DNA from 4 places in the Methylobacterium sp. 37f genome. Region 1 is predicted to be linked to each of the others. Evidence: riboswitches for the same ligand, from Rfam matches in the RefSeq annotation. Region 1 holds a riboswitch; each other region holds the start of a gene.
The links. Region 1 has a riboswitch for cobalamin ahead of J7U37_RS18625 (TonB-dependent siderophore receptor). Riboswitches for the same ligand answer to the same signal wherever they lie in the genome.
Positions count from the first base shown of each region.

Region 2: another riboswitch for cobalamin. It lies ahead of J7U37_RS23980 (TonB-dependent siderophore receptor); the one in region 1 lies ahead of J7U37_RS18625 (TonB-dependent siderophore receptor).
Region 3: another riboswitch for cobalamin. It lies ahead of J7U37_RS05285 (CbtB-domain containing protein); the one in region 1 lies ahead of J7U37_RS18625 (TonB-dependent siderophore receptor).
Region 4: another riboswitch for cobalamin. It lies ahead of J7U37_RS01760 (TonB-dependent receptor); the one in region 1 lies ahead of J7U37_RS18625 (TonB-dependent siderophore receptor).

Region 1 is NZ_JAGHKN010000031.1:57,340-60,779, forward strand. Features, by position in the region: gene J7U37_RS18615 (multicopper oxidase family protein) at 1-758, shown strand, start outside; gene J7U37_RS18620 (DUF2934 domain-containing protein) at 842-1,045, opposite strand; cobalamin riboswitch at 1,154-1,358, shown strand; gene J7U37_RS18625 (TonB-dependent siderophore receptor) at 1,841-3,440, shown strand, end outside.
Region 2 is NZ_JAGHKN010000064.1:5,638-9,077, reverse strand. Features, by position in the region: gene J7U37_RS23980 (TonB-dependent siderophore receptor) at 1-1,847, opposite strand, end outside; cobalamin riboswitch at 1,957-2,156, opposite strand; gene J7U37_RS23975 (AAA family ATPase) at 2,253-2,747, opposite strand; gene J7U37_RS23970 (hypothetical protein) at 2,798-3,440, opposite strand, start outside.
Region 3 is NZ_JAGHKN010000005.1:114,440-117,879, reverse strand. Features, by position in the region: gene cobW (cobalamin biosynthesis protein CobW) at 1-402, opposite strand, end outside; gene J7U37_RS05295 (DUF1636 domain-containing protein) at 399-875, opposite strand; gene J7U37_RS05290 (CbtA family protein) at 868-1,623, opposite strand; gene J7U37_RS05285 (CbtB-domain containing protein) at 1,651-1,827, opposite strand; cobalamin riboswitch at 1,900-2,093, opposite strand; gene cobU (bifunctional adenosylcobinamide kinase/adenosylcobinamide-phosphate guanylyltransferase) at 2,178-2,711, shown strand; gene cobO (cob(I)yrinic acid a,c-diamide adenosyltransferase) at 2,708-3,319, shown strand; gene J7U37_RS05270 (hypothetical protein) at 3,319-3,440, shown strand, end outside.
Region 4 is NZ_JAGHKN010000002.1:71,949-75,388, reverse strand. Features, by position in the region: gene J7U37_RS01775 (hypothetical protein) at 1-56, opposite strand, end outside; gene J7U37_RS01770 (hypothetical protein) at 121-363, opposite strand; gene J7U37_RS01765 (hypothetical protein) at 606-1,196, shown strand; cobalamin riboswitch at 1,346-1,548, shown strand; gene J7U37_RS01760 (TonB-dependent receptor) at 1,654-3,440, shown strand, end outside.

The DNA of each region.
Region 1 (3,440 bases):
TCGGCACCGATGGCGGCCTCGTCGAGGCGCCGGTCGCCGTCGACGAGGTGCTGCTCACCCCGGCCGAGCGGGTGGAACTCATCGTCTCCTTCGATCAGCCCGGCCCGGCCAAACTGACCACGCTCGCCTACGAGCGCGGCTGGATGGGACCGGGGGAGCCGAAGGAGGCGGGTAAGGTCCTGCTGACCGCGAACGTGGCGGGACGACCGGCGACGCCGCCACCGCCGCTGCCGAAGATGCTGCGGGCGATCGCCCCGCTCCAGGCCCCGGTCGTCACCCGCCGCTTCGTGCTGACGGAGGACATGGGCTCCATGGATCACGGTGCCATACCGGGCAGGGATCACGGTGCCATGCCGGGCATGGATCACGGTGGAACCGCGAAAGGCGGTGCCGCCTCCGCCAAGCCGCCCGGCAGCCACGACATGAAGTTCCTGATCAACAACAAGAGCTTCGACATGACCCGCATCGACGAGGTCTCGAAGGTCGGCCAGGTCGAACAATGGGACATCGTCAACCAGTCGGACATGGATCACCCGTTCCATGTCCACGGAACCCAGTTCCAGATCGTCGCCTACGAGAGGGACGGACAGGTCAGAACCCCGGGCTATCGCGCCTGGAAGGACACCGTGAACGTCGTGCCCGGCGAGACGGTCCGGCTCCTGCTGCGCCAGGACCAGCCGGGGCCGCGCATGTACCATTGCCACATTCTCGAGCACGAGGAACTCGGCATGATGGGCGTGCTCGACGTCCGATCCTGACGGTTTTCCGCCCCGGCAGGCGGCACGCGCCTCACCGCGGGCCTCGTCGGCCTGACCTCGCCCGAAGGCGAGCCATGCCAGCTTCACCGGGTGGTCGTGTCGGCCCCCGGCGGCGTCTCCGAGGCGGTCCGGTCGGCGGCCGGCTTGCGGCGGGCCTGCTCGGCGCGGAGTTCCCGCTCGGCCATCAGCCAGAACTCGACCTCGAAGCCTTCGGGACGGTGGTTGCGCTCCCAGATCTCGTGGGCGCGCTCGCGGACCCGTTCGAACGTGATCCCATCCTCGGACATCGTGCTTCTGCTCCTTCGTGACCGGCGATCGCAGGTGCGACCCCCGCCGCGGGGCCAACGCTCCCGGGAGCGAATCGTCCCCGTCGATTGACGCCGACGCCGGAAACCGCCTAGCTTCGGCGCGACGGTTCCTCGGATCGAGGATCAAAAGGGAACGCGGTGCGGGGCTCTGCCCCAACGCCGCGGCTGCCCCCGCAACTGTAAGCGGCGAGCCCATCATCAACACGTCACTGGGGGTTGCAAGCCTCTGGGAAGACGATGAGAGGGCGGTGACCCGCGAGCCAGGAGACCTGCCGTCAGTCGTGGTCACACGCGAAACGCATCGGGCGGGGTGTCCTGGTGGGTGTCGGGGCGTTCGCATGCGGCGAACGGACCGACCTCTTCGCGGTGACGTGCCACTCCGCGCGACCCGTCGCGTCAGCCGTCCCGTCGATGCCCGTCTGCGCCCGCGCGTCCCGCTCCCGTCCGCCTCGTCCGATCGCCCCGCGCGGTCCGGAGACGGCTGGCTTGCGGACAACGTCGCGTCCGGCACCACTCAGCGATTGTAACATTATAACATTCGCTTTAGCAGAGGTGGCTCGTCGGCCCTGGCCGATGCCCGCGCCCCTTCCCGGTTGTCCCATGGCCCTCGCCCAAATCCCGTCCCGATCCCCACGCGCCCGACGCGCACGGCAGGGCCAAGTCTTGCCCCTGATATCCTTGCCCCTGATATCCTGGCCCCCGATAACCCGCCCCCCGATATCCCGGCCCCTCACATCCTGGCCGCTCGCGGCCCTGCTCGGCGGCCTGCTGCCGATGCCGGCCGACGCCGCGCCCGGCGAATCCCACTCGGCCGTCACCCTGGAGACCCTGGAGGTCGCGGGCTCCGGGCGCGGCGGCCCGCCGCCCGCCGAGGGGCTGAACCTGCGCAGCTCGAGCCGCAGCGCCAGCCGCCTCGGCCTGACGCCCCTGGAAACCCCCGCCAGCGTCGACGTGATCGCGGGGGAGACCACGCGCCTGCGCGGCCAGAACACGGTGGCGGAGGCCGTCACCCAGAACGCCACCGGCATCACCACGGTGGCGGCCCCCGGCAACGGCAACGGCGCCTTCACGGCCCGGGGCTTCGCCGGCCCGAACTCGATCCAGCAGCTCTACGACGGCACCCGCCTGTTCGTCGGGGCGGGCACCGTCACCTTCCCGTTCGACACCTGGAACGTCGAGCGCATCGAGGTGCTACGTGGGCCGGCCTCCGTGCTCTACGGCGACGGCGCCATCGGCGGCGTGATCAACGTGGTGACCAAGAAGCCGGTCTTCACGCCCTTCAACGTGGCGCGCGCGGCCATCGGCTCGGATGGTCTGGCGCGCTTGGCCCTCGATTCCGGCGGTCCCATCGGGGAGGCGCTCGCCTACCGCCTCAACATCAGCGGCAACCGCGCCGCGGGCTGGATCGCGCCGGACGGCGACTTCCGCAATCTCGCGGTCTCGGGCGCCCTGACCCTGCAGGCGAATCCGGACCTCGCCATCACCCTGAGCCATGATTTCGGCTACCAGGAGCCGACGCGCTACTGGGGCACGCCGCTCATCGACGGGCGCATCCGCGATGCCATCCGGTTCAACAACTACAACGTCCGCGACGCCCAGATCCTCTGGACCGACAACTGGACGCAGCTGCGAGCGGAGTGGACGCCGAGCGCCGACATCACGATCCGCAACACCGCCTACCGGCTCCAGAGCCGGCGCCAGTGGCGGGACGTCGAGCAATACGCCTTCAACCGCGACACCGGGCGGATCGACCGCTCGGACTATCTCGAAATCTATCACAGCCAGGAGCAGATCGGGAATCGCCTCGACGCGACGATCCGGGGCACAGTGTTCGGATTCCGCAACGAATTCCTGGCCGGGTTCGACGTCAACGCCATCGCGTTCCGGCACACCAACAACTTCAGCTCCGAGGGCGGCGGCCTCACCACCAGCGTCGATCCCTTCGCCTATGACCCGGGTCTGTTCCCGGCCAATGGCCGCGCCACTCCGGCCTACGCCACCAACACTCGCCAGGCCTCGGTCTTCGCCGAGAACCGCCTGATCCTGTCCGATCAGCTCTCGCTGCTGGCCGGCATGCGCTACGACGCGCCGGTGCTGCACCGGACCAACCTCGTCACGGGCGCCGCCTTCGAGCAGGATTTCCAGGCGCTCAGCTACCGCTTCGGCGCCGTCTACAACCCGACCCCCCTGCTGGCGCTCTACGCCCAATACGCCACCGCCACCGATCCGGTCGGCAGCCTGATCTCGCTGTCGCAGAATCTGTCCGGTTTGAAGCTCTCCACCGGCGAGCAGGTGGAGGTCGGCGCCAAGGGCGTCGCCTGGAACGGCCGGGCCGAGTGGACCCTGGCCGGCTACCGCATCGTCAAGGACAATC
Region 2 (3,440 bases), on a different contig from region 1:
GCCTGGACCTCGTAGATGCCGAGCAGCGAGCCGCTGTGGCGTGGAATGTTGAGCAGCGGTGATCCGACCCTTAGCACCTCGTCGCGGGTGACCGCCGCGTCGATGAAGGCGTATCCGCCAATCACCCGGAACTCGGGCGTGACCTGCCCAACCAGGCTGACGTCGAAGCCCTGGCTGCGCACCGCCCCGGCGGCGATCTGGAAGAAGAAGTCTGCCGGGTCGGTGGTGAGTACGTTCTCCTTCTCGATGTGGAAGGCGGCGGCCGTCACGCTGAGGCCGTCGAACAGGTCGAGCTTGGTCCCGACCTCGTAGGCGAACCCGGTCTCGGGCGCGAAGGGCCGGGACGCGCTGTCGAAGCCGGTGTTGGGGCGGAACGAGGCGGCGACGTTGCCGTAGAGCGCCAGGAACGACAGCGGCTGGTAGACGAGACCGGCCCGCGGCGAGAAGCCGGTGCGGTCCTGCTCGGTCCGTTCGTTCGCGACCTTGTCGCGGAAGGTCTGGTTGTAGAAGTCGGTGCGGTTGCCCAGCAGCAGCTTCCATTCCGGGCTGAGAGCGATCTGGTCCTGGAGGTAGACGGCTGTGTTGCCGACGTTCTCGCTGGCGCTGTAGCGGCGCGTGAACGGAGGCTTGGCCTGCCCGTAGACCGGGTTGAACAGGTCGATGGCGAAGGGGTCGAGACGCGGGGTCGAGCGCAGGAGGTTCTCGGTGCTGTTGTAGCGCTCGTGCTCCAGGCCGAGCAGCAGGGTGTGGGCGATGGGCCCGGTCTCGAAGCGCCCGACGAGTTCGGCCTGGCCGATGGCGACGCCCCAGGTGAAGTCGTGCTGGCGGAACTCGCGCAAGAGCGTGCGCCCGTCGTTGAGGATCCCGGTCGCGCCGGTCTGCAGGCCGGTGAGGCTTCCGGTGTTGAGGTGCGTGGCGACCCGCAAATGCCAGTCGGTGTTGAAGGCGTGCTCCAGCCGCACCTGCAGCAGCGCGCTCTCGGACACGGAATCGTCGCCCGGCTCGCCGAAGAAGCGTGAGCGCGGGACGAGGCCGAGGCGGTTGTTCACCGCGACGGTGCCGCGGTCGAAGGTCTGGCGGTTGCGCAGGTACTGCGCCTCGAACGTGATCTTGGTGTCGGGGGTGACCTGCCAGCTCACCACCGGCGCCAGGAGCACCCGGTCGCCGTCGACGAAATCTCGAAAGCTGTCCTGGCGGGCGAGCGCGCCGTTGAAGCGATAGAGCACGCTGCCGTCCTCGCTCAGCGCACCGCCGGCATCGACCGTGGTGCGGGCGGTGCCGAAGCTGCCGAACAGCGTGCCCATCTCGACGAAGGGGCGCGCTACGGGCTGCTTGGTCAGGATGTTGACGGTGCCCCCCGGATCGCTGCGTCCGTAGAGGGCTCCGGCCGGGCCCTTCAGGACCTCGATGGACTGGACGTTCTGGGTGTCGGGGGCGCCGTTGTAGCCGCGGGCGATGTTGAACCCATTCTGGAAAATGTCCTGGGTTGCGAAGCCGCGCACCGAGTACAGGGCGAGGTTCTGGGCGCCAAAATCGTTCTGTTTGCCGACCCCGGGCACGTAGTCGAGGGCGCGCTCGACCCGGGTCGCGGCGGTGTCGACCAGAACCTCCCGGGGCACCACGTCGACCTGCTGCGGCAGGTCGCGACGCGGCGTCACCGTCTTGGTGCCGCTGTAGAGGTCCGGCACCCGGTAGGTCGGCGTGGCGGTGAGGGTCCCCTCGACCGAGAGCGCGTCGAGCACCACGGCGGTCTCCTCAGAGCGCGCCCCCTGGGCTGCGACGGCGGTGGGGATCGCGCAGGACAAGGCCAGCACGGACATCAGCGGGATGGACGGTGAACGGGACACGTTGATGGGCCTCGGGCGACGGCAGTGGCACGTCACCGCGAACGAGGCCGAACCACGCGCAACGCGCATGCTTCCGCACCCGCCGGGGCACCCCGCCCAGCGTGTCTCGCGTGTGACCACGACTGACGGCAGGTCTCCTGGCTCGCGGGTCACTGCCCTTCACCGTCTTCCCGAGCGAGGCCGCTCAGTGACGTCAGTGGCGAAGGGCTCGCCGCTTACAGTTGCGGGGGCAGCCACGGCGTTGGGGCTACCCCCGCACCGCGTTCCCTTTTGATCCTCCGGGGAGGAACCGTCACGGCCGAGGTACCATGCCGACGCCCATGCCCGTCAACGGACCAAATGCAATGCACGAGGGGTTATGCCCTGCCGGCAACACTTGGGAAGACGGATCGCTCACTCCGTCCGTCAGGTCAGGACCTCGACCTGCTCCGGCGGCAAGCTACGCCACCAAGCGTCCGGGGATTGGAAAACCTCGTAGGTGAACCGGAGGACCTCATCCGGCTGGCGATGCGACGGGTCCACGCGACCGCGCTCCGCGTTGCGGGACTTGAGGACCTCCCACGGCACGTCGAACACTTTCCACTCCACAGTGAGCCCGTGTCCGGCGACGATCCCGAGCTCGCGCTCGAACACGGGTCTGGTGAGATGGGTGTCCGCCATCACCACGCTGAAGCCGTTCGTCAGGGCGGCATCCAGGGCTGCTTCCTTGACCCGGTGCAGGACTTCCCGGGCCGCATCGTCATGTGAGCCCTGCCTGAGTTCCCAGTAGACCTGTCGGTGCGGCGGCCAGAGGGTCTGCCGGAAGTCGTCGAGGGTGAGGTGAACCCAGCCGTCGAGAGGGTCGAAGCGGCGGGCGTAGGTCGTCTTCCCCGCGCCCGGGCAGCCGATCAGGCCGATCACCCTCTGGGGTGCTCCCGGACCATTCCTGCCGGGCACCGTCCGGGTCACGGTCAGGCCGTCGCCTCCGCATCCTCGTCGTCGCTCGCCGAGCCCTCGATGATCTCGCCGCGCAGGTAACGAGCCTGGGCCTCAGCGATGCGGCGTGCGCCCTGGGCGTGGCGGGTCGACACCGTGCCGCTGGGTGCCTCGGGCCCGCCGCGCTTGATCGCCACGAGTTCCGGATCACCCCAATGGTCGAGCATCGCCTGGAACGCTTCGTAGCGGCCGGTATCGAAGGCGATGCGGTCGCCCATCATGTCCTTGTAGGGATGGGCTGGGTGCAGGCCGGCGCAGGGGACCCAGCCCGCCGGGATTGGCGTCGTGGCGGCATGGGTCCGACCGCTGCGCAGGAGCTTGGGCAGCACGTGCGTGTGCGGACCCTCGGGGCTGGTGCCGCCGGACCCGGGGATCGGGGCATAGACCTCGACGCGTCCGACCCGCGCCAGGAACACCCGGTGCGGGCTCATGGCGACGAGATGCGGCCCGATGGGGTTGGCGTGGTCGAACAACGGCATGCCGACGCCGGCGCGCAGCCGCTCGACGGCCTCCGGATCGCGCACCCGCACGCAGGCATCCACGGCGAGAAGGCCGAGACCGAGGTCGAACAGGATGCCGTCGCGATCCTCGACCCGGGCGGCATTCCGGTCGGGCCCG
Region 3 (3,440 bases), on a different contig from region 1:
GATCACCGCGACCACGCCGTCCACCGTCACCCGCGAGCGGATGGCCGGCCACTGGAACGCCTGGACGAGGGGCTTCGGCAGGGCGAGGCCCGAGGTCTCGATCAGGATGTGCTCGGGCGGATCGGCCCGGTCGAGGAGCTTGTTCAGGGCCGGCACGAAATCGTCGGCCACGGTGCAGCAGATGCAGCCGTTGGCCAGTTCGACGATGTCCTCGTCGCCGCAGCCCTCGATGCCGCAGGCCGCCAGGAACGAGCCGTCGAAGCCTATATCGCCGAACTCGTTGACGATGATCGCGAGGCGGCGGCCGTTGGCGTTCTCGACGAGGTGGCGCACCAGCGTGGTCTTGCCGGCTCCGAGGAAGCCCGTGACGATCGTGCAGGGAATCTTGGCGACAAGAGTCATTCGGCGGCGTCCGGATGGGGGGGCGCCGCGACGGGCGGCGGGAATGTGGGCGGGAGCGGCGGCGGGAACGGCGGAATACGGGCGACGACGCCCTTGCGGAATTCCTGCGGCCGGGCCTTCCACGGTACGATGCCGTCCGGCGTCTCGGCATAGAGCGCGACGCCGTCCAGGATGATGCCGGCCGAGGCGACCGGATCGAGGTCGCCGTAGACGTAGGTCCAGCGCCCCTGCGACGCGACCGCCACCGTGCAGGGCCGCTTGCACACCGAGAGGCACTCGACGCTCTCGACCGTGATGCCCGGATGACCGCCCGCGCTCACCGCCTCCTGGAGGGCGGCGAGCAGGCGCGCCCCGGCGCGTGGCTCGGAAACGTCCCCGGCCGCCCGGCAGGTGGCGCAGACGTAGAGCGTGACGGCGGCGCTGTCCGTCCGAGGCGAGTCTTTGGGTATCTGATCCTGCAACTGGTCAGGCATGGGCCGTCCGGGCCTTGCCGAACAATCCCCAGGCCCAGCCATAGGCCAGCCCGATCACGGCCCAGAACACGAAGGCGATGCCGAGCGAGCGTGCGGCGAACTGCGCCGCGTAGGCCGCCGGCAGGTTCGAGGCGGCGTGGCTGGTCTCCGGCGCGCCCGCGAGATGGGGGGCGACCAGGAGCACGATGCCCCCCGCGATGGTGATCGGCGCGCGCCGGATCGCGATGAGGTACAGCCCCATGGCGGTGGCGAGCGCCGTCATCACCCACCAGAACTGGCGGTCGGCGAGCGGCGCCGCCGCCATGCCGGGCAGTTCCGGCGCCAGCCCGAGAGCCGGTGCCAGGGCCACCGCGAGGAACCCCCCGATGGCGAAGCGCAGGCCGGTCTCGGGGCTGGGCTCGCGGTTGCAGGCGAACAGCACGGCGCCGAGCAGCAGCGCGTAGCCGACGCCGCCCACCAGGGTGGCCAGCGCCGTGAAGGCCATGCGCGGCAGGCCGGGGCCCGGCTGCCAGTCGGGCGCGACCTCGCCGCCCGCGACCGACGGGTCCTTGGTGCCGTGATCGTGACCGCCGTGGACGCGCACGATCAGGGAGGCGGGCGACAGGCGTGCGGAATCTGCCGAGGCCTGCGTCTCGTAGCGCTCGGCCGCGATGATGAGCGGCGAGGTGAGCGCGAGCTGCAGGCCCGTCGCGACCACAGCCGCGAGGAAGCCGGCGACCAGGGCCGCCGACACGAGCCGGATGATCATGGGGGTGTCTGCCTTAGGCGGAGGCGCTCAGTGGCAGGGGAAATTCTGGCTGTGGCGGAAGTCGTGCGCCGCATTGTGCAGCGCCATCGCGGGGGCGAAGCCCGCCATGAACACGAGGCCGAGGCCGAGGAAGGCTGCCACGAGCACGGCGCCGAGACGCTCGTTGGTGCGGGTGCCGGTCAGGACGAGGGTGTTGGTCGACATCGGTTCATCTCCTGGCCGCCCCGCCGGCGGCCGTCACGGATCGATCGGGTGGACGGAAGGTCCACGCTCGATGGCAGGTCCACTCTCGGCGGCAGGTCTCCTGGCTCGCGGGTCGCTGGTCCTGCCGCCTTCCCGGATCGCTCCAGTGGCCGATGGCAGTCCCGTCTCCGCTCACAGTTGCGGGGGCAGCTGCGGTTTCAGGGTCGCCCCCTCACCGCATTCCCTTTTCACCCCGTCGCCGGGGCACCGTCCGATCCACGCTTCTACGCGGTTGCCGTCGCGCTGACAACGCGGCCCGGATCGGATTCCGGCCTTTGACCCGGGGGCTCGATTTCGGGCACAGGAGGCCCATGCCGAACCTCCCTCCCAGACTGACCCTCGTGCTCGGCGGCGCGCGCTCCGGCAAGAGCGCCCATGCGGAGGGGCTGATCGAGGCCTGTCCCGCCCCCTGGCTGTACCTCGCCACGGCGCAGGCCTGGGACGACGAGATGCGCGACCGCATCGCGCTCCACCGGAAGCGCCGCTCGGCCGACTGGATCACCCGGGACGTGCCGATGGACCTGGCCGGGGCGGTGGCCGCTGCGCCCGGGCCGGTGCTGGTCGATTGCCTCACCCTCTGGCTCACCAACCTGATCCTGGCCGAGGCCGACGTGGAGGCCGCCACCGCCGCGCTGCTGGCGGCCTGCGCGGCGGCGCCCGGCCCGGTGGTGCTGGTCGGCAACGAGGTCGGGCTCGGCATCGTGCCAGACAACGCGCTGGCCCGCCGGTTTCGCGATGCCGCCGGGCGGCTGCACCAGCGCCTCGCGCGGCAGGCCGACCACGTCGTCTTCCTGGTGGCGGGCCTGCCCCTGATCGTGAAACCCCAAGCCGGAGCCACCCCATGACGGACGCCGTGAACGACGCCGAACGCCATCGCGAAAAGATGGAGAAGCGCAAGGCGGTGCAGGACGCCGAGGTCGCCGGCAAGACGATCGAGAAGGGGCTTCTCATCGTCAACACCGGTCCCGGCAAGGGCAAGACCACGGCGGCCCTCGGGCTGATGCTGCGGGCGCTGGGCCATGGCTGGCGCGTCGGCGTGGTCCAGTTCATCAAGGGCGCCTGGGACACGGGCGAGAAGCACGCGCTCCAGGTCTTCGGGGACCGGATCGACTGGCACACCCTCGGCGAGGGTTTCACCTGGGAGACTCAGGACAAGGCCCGCGACATCGCCGCCGCCGAGCACGCCTGGGCCAAGGCCCTCGACCTGATGGCGGATCCGACGATCCGTCTCGTGGTGCTGGACGAGCTCAACATCGCGTTGCGCTACGATTACCTGGACCTCGATGCAGTGGTGGCGGCCTTCCAGGCGCGCCGGCCCGACCTCCACGTCATCGTCACCGGCCGCAATGCCAAGCCGGCCCTTATCGAGGCCGCTGACCTCGTCACCGAAATGGGCTCCGTGAAGCACCACTTCGCCGCCGGGGTGAAGGCCCAGGTGGGCATCGAATTCTGATGCGCTTCGCCCTCAGCCCGGTCGGGCTCCTTATCCTGTCGGGCATCCATCCGGCCTGCGCCGAAACCGCGCCGGCCTGGCCGGCCAGCTATCTCGGCCGCGTCGAGGCCCTGGCGGTGGT
Region 4 (3,440 bases), on a different contig from region 1:
GACAGTTCGGGCCAGTCGATCGGATAGAAGAAGCGATGCTCGCGACGGATCGGCATGGTCGGCAATGGTCACGGCACGATTGGCGCTGGCAAGCGCCGGCTTCAACCGGCGGCGCTGAATTCAGCCGGAATGGCTGGAGGGCGCCTGCCACTGCACGCCGGCATGCTCGCGGATGTCGCCCGCCGCGCTGCCGGTGTCGGCGTCGCTGGCCCAGCCGCTCGGCTCCGCCACGTCGAGGATCTCGTCGTCCGGATAGGCGGCTTCGAGAAACAGCCTGGCTTCGCCCTCGGCGGCGGCCCGCACGGTCACCAGCGGTTTGGGTCCCTCGGCGGTCCTGATGTTGGCGATGAACAGCTTCGTCATGTCCGATGTCTCCCGGCGGTGATGACCGCTCACAGAGGGCGGTGACGGGCGAACAGCAAGAGGGCCGGCATCGATCGGCCGATCGCGGGGGCGAGCGCCCGCGCCGCCTCGGTGACCGAGACCGGGGTCCCCGCGGGATCGGGCCGGGCACTGGATCGTCAACCACGGCGTGCATTCCGCCACCGAAACTCGCGGATCGTCTCAACCAGACCGAAACCTCCGGGCGCCATGCTGTCCGGCGGATGATCGCCCCACGTCGCGCGATCGCGCTTGGATGGGGCCTGAGCCAGATTTCCAGACGTCGCTTCTTTCTCCAACGGGTTTCCTGCCGGATTTCGGGCCAAGCCCTGAGGCCGCTGGCCGTCGACGCCGAGTTCACCCGCGACAACGTCGACACGGCCTGTCAGGCCCTGTCGTTGAAGCTGGTGAACCTCGTCGAGGAGGACGACGAGGGCAGCTATGTCTTCCGCCTGACGCGGCCGGGCCTGCTTCTCCTCAACGGCCAGATCGAAGCGGCCGCTGCCCTGATCGACCAGGGCTTTGGTTTGCGCCGGATCAAGACACCGCCCCTCTGGGGCGCGCTCGGCAGCAAGCTCCGTCCGGGCGGACCCGGCATGTCCCTCAAGGGCAGCGGTCCGAGGGCCTACGCCACCCAGTTGATCGTGGCGGTCGCCTCCGGACACGCGATCGTCGCCGGTGACGTCGTCCGGGGCAATGCCAATGGCCCCCGCACCTGGCTCGAGGACGAGCCGGCGCCCCGCGCCGAACGCCAGATCGGACCCTCGCCGCTGCGAAGCTGGAGCCCGGATCAAGATCGGGATCGCCCGCTCTGATCGGAGGGGTGGCCGCCCATCCAGCCTTCACCCGGCCTGTCCCCGACCCCCCGGCGCTGGGCTCGGCCCTGGCTCGGCCTGGGCTGTCGCACAGGGAGCACAGGACGCCGATTTCCCGCGCGTTCGATTGACGCTGTCGGGCTTCGTCTGGTCTTCTGGCCTCGGACGGTTCCTCGGATCGAGGATCAAAAGGGAACGCGGTGCGGGCGAGAGCCCAACGCCGCGGCTGCCCCCGCAACTGTAAGCGGCGAGCCCATCATCAACACGTCACTGGGTGCCCCGGCACCTGGGAAGACGATGAGAGGGCGGTGACCCGCGAGCCAGGAGACCTGCCGTCCATCGTGGTCACACGCGAAACGCATCGGGCGGGGTGTCCTGGTGGGTGTCGGGGCGTTCGCACGCGGCGAACGGACCGACCTCGTCGCGGTGACGTGCCACAGACGTCGCCCGAGGTTTCATGTCGCCCGCTCCGTCACGGCCCCCCTACCGAACGCTCCTTCTGGTCTCCTGTGCCGGCCTGGTGCCTTACGGCGCGCAGATCCGGCCGGTCTTTGGCCAGGCGGCCGAGGCGAACCTGGCTGAACTCTCGGTCACGGCGGAGGCATCGGCGCCGCCCGGAACCGGACCGGTCGCGCAGGCGGGCTTCGTCGGCGGCGTCACCGGCATCGGCGGCGGTCTCAGGCCCGTCGATGCGGCGAGCGCGGGGGTGATATCGGGTGCGCAGATCAACAGCCGCCCGATCACCCGACCGGGAGAGGTGCTGGAAAGCGTGCCCGGTCTCATCGTCACCCAGCATTCCGGGGAGGGGAAGGCCAACCAGTTCTTCCTGCGCGGGTTCAACCTCGACCACGGCACCGACATCGCGCTGTCGATCGACGGCATGCCGGTCAACATGCGGACCCACGCCCACGGACAGGGCTATGCCGACCTCAACTTCCTGATCCCGGAACTCGTCGGCGCGGTGGAGTTCCACAAGGGTCCCTACTTCGTGCGCGATGGCGACTTCGCCTCGGCCGGTTCGGTGCGGATCGACTATCTCGACAAGACCGACCGCAACCTCGCCCTGACCTCCTTCGGCAGCTTCGGCTACAAGCGGGCGCTCACCATCGCGTCGGCACCGCTCGGGCAGGGCACCCTGCTGGTGGCGGGCGAGGCCCAGACCTATGACGGCCCCTGGGACGTGCCGGACCGTCTGGCCAAGCTCAACGGCGTCGTCCGCTACAGCCAGGGCACGGCCCTGGACGGCTTCGCCCTGACGGGCATGGCCTACTGGGCCCGGTGGAACGCCACCAACCAGATCCCGGAGCGCGCCGTCGCGGAGGGGATCATCGGCCGCTTCGGCACCCTGAACCCCACGGATGGCGGCGACACCAGCCGTTTCTCGCTCTCCGGACGCTGGAGCCGGACGAGCGACGCCGGCATCACCCGGGCGAACGCCTACGTCATCCGCTATGGGATGAACCTGTTCAACGACTTCACATATTTTCTCAACGATCCGGTCAGCGGCGACCAGTTCCGCCAGCGCGACAGCCGGGTTCTGGGCGGCGGCGAGATCAGCCACACGGTCCAGGGCGACCTCTTCGGGTTGCCGATGGAGACCGAAATCGGGCTTCAGACCCGCACGGACTCGATCCGCGTCGGCCTGTTCAACACCACCGCGCGGCAGGTCCGCTCGACGGTGCTGGACGACCGGGTGCTGGAGGCGAGCGCCGCCCTCTACGTCGAGAACCGGGTGCGCTGGACCGATTGGCTGCGCACCAGCATCGGTGTCCGGGCCGACGGATTCACCGCCGATGTCCGCTCGGACACGCCGGCCAATTCCGGCACGGCATGGGACGGCATTGTCAACCCGAAGCTCGGCCTCGTGCTCGGTCCGTGGTTCGAGACCGAGCTGTTCGTGAATTACGGCGGCGGCTTCCACTCCAACGACGCCCGCGGCGTCACCGCCACGGTCGATCCGACCAGCCCGCTCTTCAACATCCGCCGCTCGCCCTTCCTCGTGCCCTCGACCGGCTCGGAGATCGGCCTGCGCAACCGCAGCATCGCCGGGCTCGAGACCGCCGTCGCCCTGTTCCAACTCGATTTCGCCTCCGAGAACCTGTTCCAGGGCGACAGCGGCACCACCGAGCCGAGCCGCCCCACCCGCCGCTTCGGCATCGAGTGGACCAACCGCTACGCCGTAACGCCCTGGCTCTCGTTGGAGGGCGACCTGACGGTCACCAACGCCCGCTTCTCGGACCGGGA